4 regions of the Rhizobium sp. AAP116 genome follow, and region 4 is predicted to be linked to each of the others. Evidence: predicted binding sites of a transcription regulator. Region 4 holds the regulator's gene; each other region holds the start of a gene.
The links. The regulator PhoB, encoded in region 4, activates phosphate uptake and scavenging genes when phosphate is short. The targets are predictions, from matches to a motif close to TGTCATNNANCTGTCAT.

Region 1 (2,201 bases), on a different contig from region 4:
TTGCGGCCCTTATAGACGAGACCCTCGATGTCGTGCACCCAGATATTCTCGCGCTTGGCACCGAGGATCACCAGGAGGTTGAGGCAGGCAAGGGCGGCTGCACCGGCACCCGAGGCGACGATCTTGACGTCCGCAATGGTCTTGCCGGCCAGTTCCAGACCGTTCAGGATAGCGGCCGCAACGATGATCGCGGTTCCGTGCTGGTCGTCGTGAAAGACCGGGATGTTCATCTTGGCGCGGAGCTGGTCTTCGACCTGGAAACATTCCGGTGCCTTGATGTCTTCGAGGTTGATACCGCCAAAGGTCGGCTCAAGAGCCGAAATGGTCGAGACCATGTCGTCGACACCGGGTGCATCGATTTCGATGTCGAAAACGTCGATGCCGGCGAACTTCTTGAAGAGGACGGCCTTGCCTTCCATGACAGGCTTGGAGGCGAGCGGTCCGATATTGCCGAGGCCGAGGACGGCGGTGCCGTTGGAGATGACGGCAACCAGGTTGGAGCGTGCCGTGTAGTCATCGGCGGCTGCCGGATCGTCCTTGATGGCGAGACAGGGGGCGGCGACGCCGGGCGAATAGGCAAGCGCCAGGTCGCGCTGGTTGCCAAGCGGCTTGGTGGCCTGGATCTCCAGTTTCCCGGGACGGGGATAGCGGTGATAGAAAAGCGCCTGTTCGTCGAGATCAGCGGTCGGGTTTGCAACTTGCGGCTTGTTCTTGTCCTGAGAAGTCATCGGTTCACCGGCAATTCCTGTCTTCACTTACTCCTTGTCGTCATACACGAATTGGCTGCGAGTGGTAGACTTTAGTTCCGCGATCCCCTGTCTGCGCGGAATGCGTGCCCGAACCGGCGATCCGCCGCGGATCTCCCGATGTCATCTTCCTGAAACACGAGTCTGATTTAGCGCTCATCAGACAGCGAAGAGGACCGTGCCGTGGAAGACGCCAGCGAAACACGCCATTTCAGGACCCTGTTCATCTCGGACGTTCACCTCGGATCGAAAGCCGCCAAGACCGACTTTCTCCTGGATTTTCTGCGCACGCACGAGGCCGACACCATCATCCTGGTCGGTGATATCGTCGACGGCTGGCGTCTGAAGCGCAGCTGGTACTGGCCGCAGTCCTGCAATGACGTCGTGCAGAAACTGCTGCGCAAGGCCCGCAAAGGCACGCGCATCGTTTATATTCCCGGCAATCACGATGAGTTCATGCGCGACTTCCCGGGCATCCATTTCGGTGGCATCGAAGTTGCGCAGCGCATCGTGCACGAGATGGCCGACGGCAAGAAATATCTGGTTCTGCATGGCGACGAATTCGACGTTGTGGTTCGCAACGCCCGCCTGCTCGCCTATCTCGGCGACTGGGCCTATGACACAGCGATCGCCATAAATGTCATGCTGGCGGCCGTCCGCCGTCGTCTCGGCATGCCCTACTGGTCTTTCTCCGCCTGGGCCAAGTTGCAGGTCAAACATGCGGTGAACTTCATCGGCGAATTCCAGCGGGTGGTGGCCGACGAGGCTCGTCGCGCCGAGGTCGACGGTGTCATCTGCGGCCACATCCATCATGCCGTCATGGAAGACATCGACGGAATCCACTACGTCAACACCGGCGACTGGGTCGAAAGCTGCACGGCGATCGCCGAGCACCCGGATGGCCGTCTGGAGCTGATTTCCTGGGGGCACAAGATCAGCGAAGCGCCAGCGACTAGCAAGCGTGCGAGCAAACTCGTCCCCATCCTGCTGCCAAAACCGATTGCCAAGTCGGCCCAGGACGACGGGATACGCGCGGCCTGAACCACCTCTCTGTTGCAAAGCGGTCATGACGCCCCGCAATCCGGTTGGAAAACGCAATTAACGGTTTGCAAAGGATTTCTTCGCAGGCGGCGATGGTTATAGTGTGCAGCCATCTGTCACGTGATTTGCGAACCCGGATCCCCCGGCGCGAATTTGGAAGTTGTCGCCACCTTGAGTTCGGTTGAGCAAGAAGACGCCCGTATTGAGATCGATGAGCAGCCGGACGGAAACGCCCGGCTGATCCGGCTTGCCGGTCGCTGGAAGAACAACAGCCTCAGCGCGATGATCAAATCCGCCGGCCCGCTGGTCGATTCTCCGGTCGTGCAGCGAGAGACGATCGACCTCAGTGCCGTAAGCGACATGGACACGGCCGGCGCATGGCTGGTTCGCCGCTTCATCACCGAACGGCGCGAG
Region 2 (2,201 bases), on a different contig from region 4:
GGCCAAGGCTGGGCGCCGACGATTTCTGACAGCAGGTTTTCCGAGGCCGGATCGCCGTCGAGAATGCAGCTTTCGCCACCCTCCTCGTAATTCACCACGAACTGCACCGCGATCCGCGCATCGCCGGGCCATTTCGGATCGGGAATGTCGCGGCCATAGCCTATCAGGTCGCGGGGATAAGGAGCAGTCGTCATCGGTTCACCTCTCGTGTTTTGACGCGAGGCTATTGGCGAGGGCGGCGCCTGTCGAGATGGAAAACACGCATCTTGCTGCAGCGCACAGGTGTCAGGCGATCTTGCGGCTCGAAACCCGGCCCAGCGGATGCAGCGAATGTACGGTAAACGGCGCACCACGTTCAGTCTCGACAAACAGCGCGAGATTGGTCACCACGACAGGCTCGGCGAGAACCGGGTCGAAATGCGCCTTCAAGCCCTGCTCGATTCGCGGGAAATCTCGCGCCAGGAGCGGCCCCGTCAGTGTCATGTGGAAACGGTATTCGTCCATCACATAAGGATGGCCCCAGCGGCTGAGATTGCTGAACTGCGGCGCAGACAAGCGGTCGGGATTGCGCCGTTCGATCTCGACTTCGGAAAGCGGCGCACGAAAACCATCGAAGGCCTGCACAACGGAGGCCGCGAGATGATCGACCTCCGGGCAAGGCCGCTGCAGGATGAGCCCGAAGACGTCGCCGATCCGGCCAACCGAAAGCCCGCGCAATGCGACTGGCTCCATCTGGCCGGCGAAATGCATCAGGTCGCGCAGGAGAGAGGCCTCGTTTGAACCTTCGCTCAAGCGGAACGGCGCCTTGAATGTCGCATGAAAGCCGAAGCGTCGCGGAAGCGCCGTGTGAAAGGCAATCTCGTGCACGCCAAGGCCTTTCAGCCCCGGATGCTCCTCCGCCTCGCCGGAGAACACGTTGCGGCCAAGCCAGCGCGCCGCTGCATCGGCAAGCGGATCACGGGCAGGCGGCGTAAAGCAGATGGCATAGCGCATGTCGAGCACCTCACACTGGCTCGCGACGGCACTTTAGCAGTTGCCGTTACAACCCGGTGGATAGGTGATTTGCATGACAGTATCACGAAGCGCGCGAGGCAATTTCGCGGCAGCTCCCCGAGCTAATCCCTGTGATTTCAGGGTATTTCGGTAAATTACTCATCACCTGTGCGACGCGCAGCCACCGAAACGTGATGGGCGAAGGCAAAACCGTGAGGCAACTGCAGGGCTCCACCGGCAATAGAATCGAGAACTGCATCCGCCAGCCGGTGCGCAATGCCGAAGCTCACCTTGAAGCCGCCGGCCAGCGCATGCACACGAGGATGATCGGGATGAGGGCCGACCATCGGATCCCGATCCACCGCCTTGGGTCTGAGACCCGCCCAACGCTCGACAATCTCCGCCCCGCCCAGCATCGGCGCAAGCTCGCGTGCGGCGGCAATCAGGTCATCGAGTTGCCCATCGGTGGAAAACGGATGTTCGAACGTGTTTTCGCTGGTGCTGCCGATGGCGACCAGCTCGCCTTCATGCGGCACCACGTAGAGGCCGTCGAGATAGAGGAGCGGCAGATCCGTCGGCAGGTCCAGTCTGAGCAGCGCCGCCTGCCCCTTAACGCCCCTTCCGAGCGGCTTGCGAAGCGCCGGTCCGATGGCTTCGAGCAGCGGGAAGGACCCGACACCGGCTGCGACCAGCAGATCCCCGTAACCGATGACGGTCCCGTCGGCGAGCTTCACCTGGCTTGCCTGCGCATCGATCGATTGCACGGCGGCCCCGACCAGCAACCGCACACGCCCCGATCGTTCGAGACGCGCCCGGATCGTGGCCGTCAAAGCACGCGGCGAGACGCGGCCCGCGAGGCGATCGAACACAACGCCAGCCTCCGAAAACTTCGGCGAGGGCCAGTCGGCAAAGGGACTCTCGTCAAGGACGGTCCAGTCGAAGGCCCTGCCTTCCTGGTTCCAGTTCGTTGCCGCCTCTGCCGAATGGCGTTGGGCAATCGGTCTCAGATGCGGCTTTGGCAAGGCGATGAGACGACCGCAGCGCTGATAGCCAGCCGAGAGCCCCGTTTCGCTCTCAAGCGCGGCAATCTCCGCCTCGAGTGACAACAGCCCCTCGAATTGCAGCTGCTTCTTCTCGTTCCACCGATCCGGCATATGCGCCATCAGGGCGCCGAGCAGCCCGCCGCTCGCTCCGCTCGCAATACCGTC
Region 3 (2,201 bases), on a different contig from region 4:
CCATCGTCGTTGACCAGATACTTCGGCACGAGGAAAAGCGAGATGCCGCGCGTACCGGCTGGTGCATCGGGAAGACGCGCGAGAACCAGATGGATGATGTTCTCGGTAATCTCGTGTTCGCCCCAGGTGATGTAGATCTTCTGGCCGAAGATGCGGTAGGTGCCGTCGTCGCGGCGCTCGGCGCGGGACTTCATGACGCCGAGATCCGAGCCGGCATGGGGCTCGGTCAGGTTCATCGTGCCGGTCCATTCGCCGGACACCATCTTCGGCAGATACTTCGCCTTCAGCTCCTCAGAGCCGTGGGCGGTGACAGCGTCGACCGCACCCATGGTCAGCGTCGGGCCAAGTGCAAAGCCCATGGAGCCAGAATTCCACATTTCCAAGGCGGCGACATTCAGCATATGGGGGAGCCCCTGCCCGCCGAAATCTTCCGACGCTGTCAGCGAATTCCAGCCACCTTCTGCCCAGGCACGGTAGAGATTGTCCCAGCCATCCGGAACGACGACCTTGCCATCGACCATGCGGGCGCCCTGCTTGTCGCCAATTTCGGCAAGCGGGGCGACTTCGTCACTGGCAAAGCGGCCGGCTTCGGAGAGGATGGCATCAACGAGGTCGTCGCTCAGCTCACCGAGCTTGCCGTCTTCGATGGCCTTGGTGAGGCCAGCGACGTGCTTCAGGGTGAACGCGATCTCTTCTACGGGCGCCTTGTACATGACGTGCTCCTCCATCTGGCGTATGCTTCATGCCACGCCCAGACTCCCACCCAGGAGGCGCGGCTTATTCTCACTTCTGGCTAATTGATTTTTACGTAAACGTCAAATCTTTTGCATGCGACAGGAGGCCTCGTTCCCGGCGCGATGCGGGTGAAAGTCGAGGTGAAGATTGCCGCCGAAACAAAGATGCGTGAGCGGTCGGACGCCTCGCTTCTGGAGAGAACGGCAGTTTTCGGATCAAAGCCAAGATGCACCAATGACTTAAAGCGGCGACCGGCAGGACCTTCGCTGGAATGCCTAAATCAGCACCTTCACAACTATCGGACTGCCCCGATTTCGTCACATCCCTGTTATCTGTCCTGACTAGTCGGAGAGTAGACTTCATCCAAAAGGAGGCTCTGCCATGACCGACACCAACACCAACCATCTGTCCTGGGACGAGTGGGACGAGCTGCACAATCCGCCGCCGGCTGTGACCGACTTCGACCGTGTCGTCGAACGCGCGATCTCGCGCCGTGGTTTCCTCGGCGTGCTGGCCATGGGTTCGGCTGCCGTAGCCATGGGCTCCGTCGGCAACCTGATGAGCTCGACCTCGGCTCAGGCGCAGGAAGCCGCCTCGCGCTTTGCTTTCAAGCCGATCGACATTGCGACCGACAACACCATCCATGTTCCGGAAGGCTACAACTGGAAGCCCCTCGCCCGTTGGGGTGAGCCCCTGTTCTCCACGGCTTCCGACATCGATCCGATGAAGGGTGTGTCGCTAGAGAATTCCGACAAGGTCTTCGGTGAGAACACCGACGGCATGGAGCTGTTCGCCATCGGCAACGCCCAGGTGATCGCGGTCAACCACGAATACGTCAACAACGAAACCAACCTGCCGCACGCGCCGGAAGGCATGCCGCAGTCGCTCGACGACGTGAAGATCCTGCAGAACATGCAGGGCGTCACCGTCATGGAAGTGGCCGAAGGCGAAAATGGCTGGGCGATCGTCGTCGACAGCAAGTTCAACCGCCGCATCCACCACAACACGCCGATGAAGCTTTCGGGTCCGGCTGCCGGCTCCGAGCTCGTCAAGACGGCTGCCGATCCCGCTGGTGTCGACTGTCTCGGGACCTTCAACAACTGCGGCGCTGGCAAGACGCCTTGGGGCACCTACCTCACCTGCGAAGAGAACTTCAACGGCTACTTCGGCTCCACCAATGCCGAGTTCCAAATGCCTGAGGACTTTAAGCGCTACGGCATCGTCGCCGAGACCCGCTATGGCTACGAGAAGTTCGACGAGCGCTTCGACGTTTCAAAGAACCCGAACGAACCGCGCCGCGCCGGCTATATCGTCGAAATCGATCCGTCTGACGCCTCCTCGACGCCGATCAAGCGTACAGCACTTGGCCGCATCAAGCATGAGAACGCCGCCGTCGTGATTGCACGCGATGGTCGCGTGGTCGTCTATATGGGCGACGACGAGCGTGGCGAGTTCCTCTACAAATT
Region 4 (2,201 bases):
TCGTCATCGTGACGCACTCCATGCAGCAGGCAGCCCGCGTCTCGCAGCGTACCGCCATGTTCCACCTCGGCGAACTGGTCGAGGAAAACGACACCGACAAGATGTTCACGAATCCGGATGACCAGCGCACCCAGGACTACATCATGGGCCGCTTCGGCTGAGCCTCCAGGTCACCCTCGGCTCACCTCAAATTCAAGGACGTTTCTCATGGGCTCCTCTCACATCTACTCTGCCTTCGACGATGAACTGAAGTTCCTGATGCGCCGCATTTCCGAAATGGGCGGTCTGGCGGAACAGATGGTCGCCGAAAGCGTGCGTGCTCTGGTCAACTCCGACGCCGCCCTCGCCCAGAAGGTGATCTCCGACGACGTGCTCATGGATGCCATGGAACGTGAGATCGGCGACAAGGCCATCGTCACGATCGCTAAGCGTCAGCCGGTCGCATCCGACCTGCGTGAGATCATCGGTGCCCTTCGCATCGCTGCCGATCTCGAGCGTGTCGGCGACCTCGGCAAGAGCAATTCCAAGCGCGTTGTGGCCATCCAGGCGACCGGCGTGCCGCGCAAACTCGCGCGTGGCCTCGAACATCTCTCCGACCTGGCACTCGCCCAGCTCAAGGAAGTGCTCGATGTCTACACGACCCGCTCGGCTGAGAAGGCGAAATCGATCCGTGACCGCGACGAAGAGATCGACGCAATCTACACCTCGCTGTTCCGGGAACTCCTGACCTACATGATGGAAGATCCGCGCAATATCACGAGCTGCACGCATCTGCTGTTCTGCGCCAAGAATATCGAGCGCATCGGCGACCATGCGACCAACATCGCGGAAACCATCTACTACATGACCACCGGCGCCCAGCCGGAAGGTGAGCGACCGAAGGAAGATCTGACGTCTTCCGTCGGCGCGATCACCGAGTGACGTTGGCCAGCGAGGTTTGTTTTTGATGCAGCCAAAGATTGCCGTGGTAGAAGACGAGGAGGCCTTGTCCGTCCTCCTACGCTATAACCTCGAAGCCGAGGGGTATGAGGTCGAGACGATTCTGCGGGGTGACGAAGCCGAGATCCGGCTTCAGGAGCGCGTGCCGGATCTGCTGATCCTGGACTGGATGCTTCCGGGCGTCTCCGGCATCGAGCTGTGCCGCCGGTTGCGTGTGCGACCCGAGACCGAGCGTCTGCCGATTATCATGCTGACGGCGCGCGGCGAGGAAAGCGAGCGCGTGCGTGGTCTGGCGACAGGTGCCGACGACTATGTCGTCAAGCCATTCTCGACCCCGGAACTGATGGCACGCGTCAAGGCCATGCTGCGGCGTGCAAAGCCCGAAGTCCTGTCCAGCGTCTTGCGCTGCGGCGACATCGAGCTCGATCGCGAGACGCATCGGGTGCATCGCAAGAGCCGCGAGGTCCGTCTCGGGCCGACCGAGTTTCGCCTTCTGGAGTTCCTGATGGCATCGCCTGGCCGGGTCTTCTCTCGCTCGCAGCTTCTCGACGGAGTCTGGGGCCATGACATCTATGTCGACGAACGTACGGTCGACGTGCATGTCGGCCGCCTGCGCAAGGCTCTCAACTTCTCCAACATGCAGGATGTCATCCGCACCGTTCGCGGTGCCGGCTATTCGATGGAAGCCTGACAAGTCGAACCCACCATGGGGCAAGGGCCGCGCGGATTGTCCGCTGCGGCCCTTTTTCGCGGGCGACAGGCGGCAACGAAAAACGGGCCCCGAGGGACCCGTTTAATACTCTAAGCTTCGCTTGATATCAGCGGGCTGCCTTGCGGCGTTCGCTCACCGGCTGATAGGCGAGCTTCGCGTGATAGGTGCAGTAGGGCGCGCTGTCAGCGATTTCGCAGCCGCAGAAGTGGAAATCGTCCTTCATCGGATCGCCGATCGGCCACTTGCAAGTGCGCTCGGTCAGTTCCGTCAGGGCGAGGCGCCGCGAAATCGGCACGACAACGTTCAGCGGGCGCCGAACTTCGACTTCCTCGTAAGCCTCGACCTCGATCTCTTCCTTCAGCATTGTCGCACCAGCTGCACGGGTCACGGTACGCGTGGTCGTGGCTGCCGCGGGGCGGTTCTGGAAGGCCGCCGGACGCTGGGTCTGCGCCGGACGTTTTGCCGGACGTGCCGCAGTCGAGCTTCCGCCTGCCTTGGCCCGACCCGGAAGGTTCAGTCGGTGCACCTTGCCGATAACGGCATTTCGGCT

Region 1: IP85_RS17840 (UDP-2,3-diacylglucosamine diphosphatase) is a predicted target of PhoB. The motif match lies at 868-884, and genes of this name have one in related genera.
Region 2: IP85_RS04345 (DUF1045 domain-containing protein) is a predicted target of PhoB. The motif match lies at 1,067-1,083, and genes of this name have one in related genera.
Region 3: IP85_RS06720 (PhoX family phosphatase) is a predicted target of PhoB. The motif match lies at 1,051-1,067, and genes of this name have one in related genera.

What each region holds. Positions count from the first base shown of each region.
Region 1 covers NZ_LJIB01000030.1:18,427-20,627, reverse strand. Annotated here, with positions in the region: gene IP85_RS17845 (NADP-dependent malic enzyme) at 1-728, opposite strand, end outside; gene IP85_RS17840 (UDP-2,3-diacylglucosamine diphosphatase) at 930-1,787, shown strand; gene IP85_RS17835 (ABC transporter permease) at 1,941-2,201, shown strand, end outside.
Region 2 covers NZ_LJIB01000004.1:346,567-348,767, reverse strand. Annotated here, with positions in the region: gene puuE (allantoinase PuuE) at 1-194, opposite strand, end outside; gene IP85_RS04345 (DUF1045 domain-containing protein) at 286-993, opposite strand; gene IP85_RS04340 (FAD-binding oxidoreductase) at 1,149-2,201, opposite strand, start outside.
Region 3 covers NZ_LJIB01000007.1:277,600-279,800, reverse strand. Annotated here, with positions in the region: gene IP85_RS06725 (acyl-CoA dehydrogenase) at 1-713, opposite strand, end outside; gene IP85_RS06720 (PhoX family phosphatase) at 1,117-2,201, shown strand, end outside.
Region 4 covers NZ_LJIB01000008.1:110,556-112,756, reverse strand. Annotated here, with positions in the region: gene pstB (phosphate ABC transporter ATP-binding protein PstB) at 1-161, shown strand, start outside; gene phoU (phosphate signaling complex protein PhoU) at 208-921, shown strand; gene phoB (phosphate regulon transcriptional regulator PhoB) at 947-1,630, shown strand; gene IP85_RS07610 (GcrA family cell cycle regulator) at 1,758-2,201, opposite strand, start outside.